DNA from 2 places in the Desulfonatronospira thiodismutans ASO3-1 genome. Region 1 is predicted to be linked to the other one. Evidence: riboswitches for the same ligand, from Rfam matches in the RefSeq annotation. Region 1 holds a riboswitch; the other holds the start of a gene.
What was found. Region 1 has a riboswitch for cobalamin ahead of DTHIO_RS01005 (4Fe-4S dicluster domain-containing protein). Riboswitches for the same ligand answer to the same signal wherever they lie in the genome.

Region 1 (2,202 bases):
TGATAATACACCGGGGTAGGCATGCTGCTCAGTCCTTCATCCTGGCCTTGGGATCAATGAGCAAAAAGCGCAGAGCCATGAGCACCCGTCTGGGATATTTGCGGTGCATGGCCATACCCAGCCAATAGGCGGCCTCTTCCTTGCCCATGGCCTCAATTCCGTCGGCCACCATTGGCATGTTCTCCCGATTGCGCATGGGAGCCAGGGTACGGAAAAGAAGACCCAGATTCAGGGCCTGATCTTCGTTTAAGGCATAGCGAGCCTGGTCCTGTATATTCAGTCCGCCCAGGTGAATTCCTGCCTTAGCCAGAAGACGCAGCACCCGGTGTTCAATCAGGGCCAGATTACGGCCGCGCAGGCCGGAAATGCGCAGCGGCTTTTTGACATCCGGTGTTCCGTTGTAGGGTATCTGCCAAATCTCAAACTCCAAATCACTTGGCCCGTGGTTTTCAACCCGCAGGTCATAGCGGGGAAGACCCTGGCCAGTTTCGCTGTCGACAATGTTGGGAAGTGCATTCATGAGGATGCCTCCGCATTAGCCAGTACAAAGCAGGCTCCGGTCCTGTTTTTGTCCATTGCCTGGAGTTTCCGAGGCAGTCTGGACCTCTATAACTGTATGTCCCAAGTCTACATCTGCTCCTTACACATGATTCCGGCTGGGATAGAAGACGTGCCGGTAAGCCTGCTGAATAGCCACGGCAGTAAGATACCCATAATGATAAAATAAAGGCGATTGTAAGGATGAGTGGTAAAAATAACTTAATAGCGGAAAGAAGACAAGCTCAACTTAGCTGTTTGCAGGGAGTTGACCCATTGCAGACGATTGGGTATCTGTTTTTTTCAGACAGCTTGGTGCACCCTGCTGTCAAATCTTGCGCATTTTACAATCTGTGGTGGCCGTAAGGCCTTAAAAGGGAAGCCGGTGCAAGTCCGGCGCGGTCCCGCCGCTGTCAGTGGGGATGAAATCCGCATTCAGCCACTTTGAGACATATTTCCCGGTATCTTCGGGGAATGGCAAATTTCAGGGGAAGGCGCGGAGAGTAAGCTGATCCACGAGCCAGAAGACCTGCCGCGGTTTGTTTTCACCTGAAGGGAGATGGTAAATCCCCGGGAGGGCATAGTTGTATGCCAGCCCGGGGATTTTTTTGTGTGCAACTGATTGATCGTTGGATTTTTAATACAATGGAGGTGAAATGGATCTGGTGGTAAAGATAAATATAGTCCCTGAGAAATGCCGGGGCTGCAGGGCCTGCGAGACGGCCTGCGCCTGGTGGGATAAGCCGCCTTTTAACCCCAGGCGGGCGGGTATTCATATCATTAAGGACGAGGAAGCAGGCAGTGAATACCCGCTTTTGAACATGGAATGCCAGGAAAAATTTTGCGGCAAGCAGGCCCCGGGGGCCGGATCCCTGCTGGAGCCGGCATGTGTTACTGCCTGTCTGTTCGAAGCTTTGCAAGTGGAAAAAGAGGAGGTCCGGGATGCGGGATAAATGGTACGGGTGGTGCGGCAGGATTCTCTACGTGGACCTGAACAGCATGCAGGTCAAAACACAAGAGCTGCCCAGGGACCTGGTCCGGGACTATCTGGGTCAGTCCGGCAGCGGGGCCAGGCTGCTCATGGACATGACTTATCCCGGAATGGACCCTTTGTCTCACCAAGCCCCGCTCATATTCGGGGTCGGCCCTCTGGGAGGTACGCCCGCACCTTGCTCCGGGCGTTTCAGCCTGACCTTCAAGTCGCCTCTTACCGGAATTTTCGCCGACTCCAACTGCGGCGGGCATTTCGGGCCTGAGTTTAAAATGGCCGGATTTGATCACCTGGTAATCACCGGCAAGGCGGCTCATCCCGTCTACCTGTGGATAGACAACGACCAGGTGCGGATAAAGGATGCCCGGCACCTGTGGGGCCTGGATACCTGGGAAGCAGACGCAGGCATTAGACAGGAGCTGGGCGAGAGAACGGCCCAGGTGGCCTGTATCGGACCGGCCGGAGAAAACATGGTGCTCATGTCCGCGGTGATATGCAATCTGGGCCGGGCCGCTGCACGCTGCGGACCCGGAGCTGTCATGGGTTCCAAGAATCTCAAGGCAGTGGCTGTGCGCGGGGACAGGGGAGTGGATATTTTTGAGCCCGCAGCCTTTACAGAGGCTGTACAGGAAGTGCAGGCAAGTATCCTGGGAGATCCTCTTTATGAACAGGCC
Region 2 (2,202 bases), on a different contig from region 1:
ATGCCCTGCTGCGGCACCCTGTGCCGGATGAGCAGGTCCAGCCAGGTGGACTTGCCACTGCCGTTGGGACCCAGGATGCCGTATATTCTGCCCGGAGGCAGGTCAATGTTTATATCTTCCAGGATGCTGGTTTCTCCCAGGGCGAAATGTACATCTTTCATGGAAAAGGCCATACTCTACACCCTGAACTGCATCTGGCGTTTGCGGAAGATATAGCAGAAAAAAGGCCCGCCAATGAGGGCTGTAAGCACCCCAATGGGCACTTCCGCCGGAAGCATGGTCCTGGTCAAAGTGTCCGCGGCCAGAAGAAGCACCGCCCCGCACAAAAGGCTCACCGGCAAAAGGCTTCTGTGCTCAGGTCCGGTTAGAGAGCGCATCATGTGCGGTACCAGTAGGCCTACAAATCCGATTATCCCGGAGATGGATACGCAGACCGCAGCCACCAGGGAAGCGGTTATCAGGAGGATAATCCTGAGCTTAGTGGTGTCCACGCCGAGAGACGCCGCGGCCCGGCTGCCCAGGCAGATGAGATTTATATCCCTGGAATAAAACATGAAGACCATGAATCCCAGAAACACCATGGACGAAGTCAGGATAAGCTCCGGCCAGGTGCTGGAGGCAAAGCTGCCCATGAGCCAGAATATTATCACCGAGACCCTTTCCTGGGCCAGGTACTTGAACAGGCTTATGCCGGCGGAAAGAATGGCGCTGACTATCACTCCGGACAAAATAAGATTGTTGGAAGACAATCCACCGGCCGTGGCCGAAAGGTAGACCACAAAGAGAAGGGTCAGGCATCCGGCGATAAAGGCGAACAGGGGCAGGGTGTAAAGCCCAAGGAACTGCAGGTTGAAAAGCAGCACCAGGGAGGCCCCGAAAGCCGCTCCGGATGATACCCCCAAAGTATACGGGTCGGCCAGGGGGTTCAGCAGAAGACCCTGGAATATGACTCCGGCCAGGGCCAGGCCCGCGCCAACAATGGCTGCGGTGAGTACTCTGGGCAGCCTGACCTCGAAAATCACGGTGTAAACCAGCGGGTCTGCCTGGAGCAAAAGCTCCTGCTGCCCGGTGATCTTGTAAAAGAGCATCTGGAAAGTGGTGGACAGAGGTACCTGGACGTAGCCCATGCTTACCGAGGCGATGATCATGCCCAGAAGCATGAATGCCAGGGTAACGAGGAGTATGGATGTCCTTATGCGCATAAAATATAAAAGATAACGTAACTATTCACCAAGGTCCGGAGACTTTGCAAACAGGACGTAAAGACTTCACCCTGTTAAACCCTGCGAAGCAGGACCGCTATGCGGTGTTTAACAGGGCGAGTTCCAAGGAAGCGTAAATCAAAACCTACACACAGCTTTGATAACCGGGATGTTTCCTATAACATATTTGAAGCCAAGTTCGGTGTGTTACGGTTTTGATTAACTCTTCCTACGTCGTTCAGACAGTTTACGCCCAGCTTGCAAAGCCCCCGGACCCTTGCTCTTTGCCCACATGTGGTGAATAATTACAAGATAACCAGCCTTCTTTTCTCTGTTCAGTCTTCTGAAACAAAAAAAACCCCGGGCCGATTGCTGTCGACCCGGGGATGTCCCATTTTCATCCGCGGCATCATGATCTTTTTTTGCCGATTGTCCGGCCCGGCAATTCTTCAAGAGGTTCAGGCAGGTCTTCTGACTTCCGGATCTTTCTACTTGCCGCGCCTTCCCGCCCCGCACTTACTTTTTTCTTCAAGGAAAAAACACCCATAGAAAAGTAAGTGCGGGGCAGTGGCCTGAATGCGGCTTTGGTCCCCGGTTACAGCGGTGGGTCCGTCCCTGACTTGCACAGGGTTCCCTGTTAGGCGCAAAGCGCACCCGAACCTTCTTCTCCGTCAGGTGAGCGTGCATCAGCAGCTGGAAGCTGCCTTTGCCGGTACCTGCTTCAAGTGATTTATCCTGATATCTTGAACTGCAGGTGAAGTCAAGAAAAGGAATCTGCTGAGAAAACGTCACTCAAACCTCTGGTTTTATTTTAAAAAATATTCACAGTCATTTACTGGAGATTTATCTGTCCAGAATTAATCAGCAAACTGACGCCGTGCCGGTCTGCAGGACAGGTAACAGAGGACAGGGTATCGTAAGATAAAAGGATTATGTCTTTCCACTTGATATCTCGGGTTTTTTTTCAGTCCGTATGTATTCCGGTCTGTTCAGCGGATTG

Region 2: another riboswitch for cobalamin. It lies ahead of DTHIO_RS15200 (FecCD family ABC transporter permease); the one in region 1 lies ahead of DTHIO_RS01005 (4Fe-4S dicluster domain-containing protein).

Annotation. Positions count from the first base shown of each region.
Region 1 is NZ_ACJN02000001.1:221,088-223,289, reverse strand. It holds gene DTHIO_RS01015 (Fic family protein) at 1-23, opposite strand, end outside; gene DTHIO_RS01010 (DUF7680 family protein) at 29-520, opposite strand; cobalamin riboswitch at 875-1,088, shown strand; gene DTHIO_RS01005 (4Fe-4S dicluster domain-containing protein) at 1,194-1,490, shown strand; gene DTHIO_RS20230 (aldehyde ferredoxin oxidoreductase N-terminal domain-containing protein) at 1,480-2,202, shown strand, end outside.
Region 2 is NZ_ACJN02000003.1:723,681-725,882, reverse strand. It holds gene DTHIO_RS15205 (ABC transporter ATP-binding protein) at 1-161, opposite strand, end outside; gene DTHIO_RS15200 (FecCD family ABC transporter permease) at 177-1,202, opposite strand; cobalamin riboswitch at 1,647-1,875, opposite strand.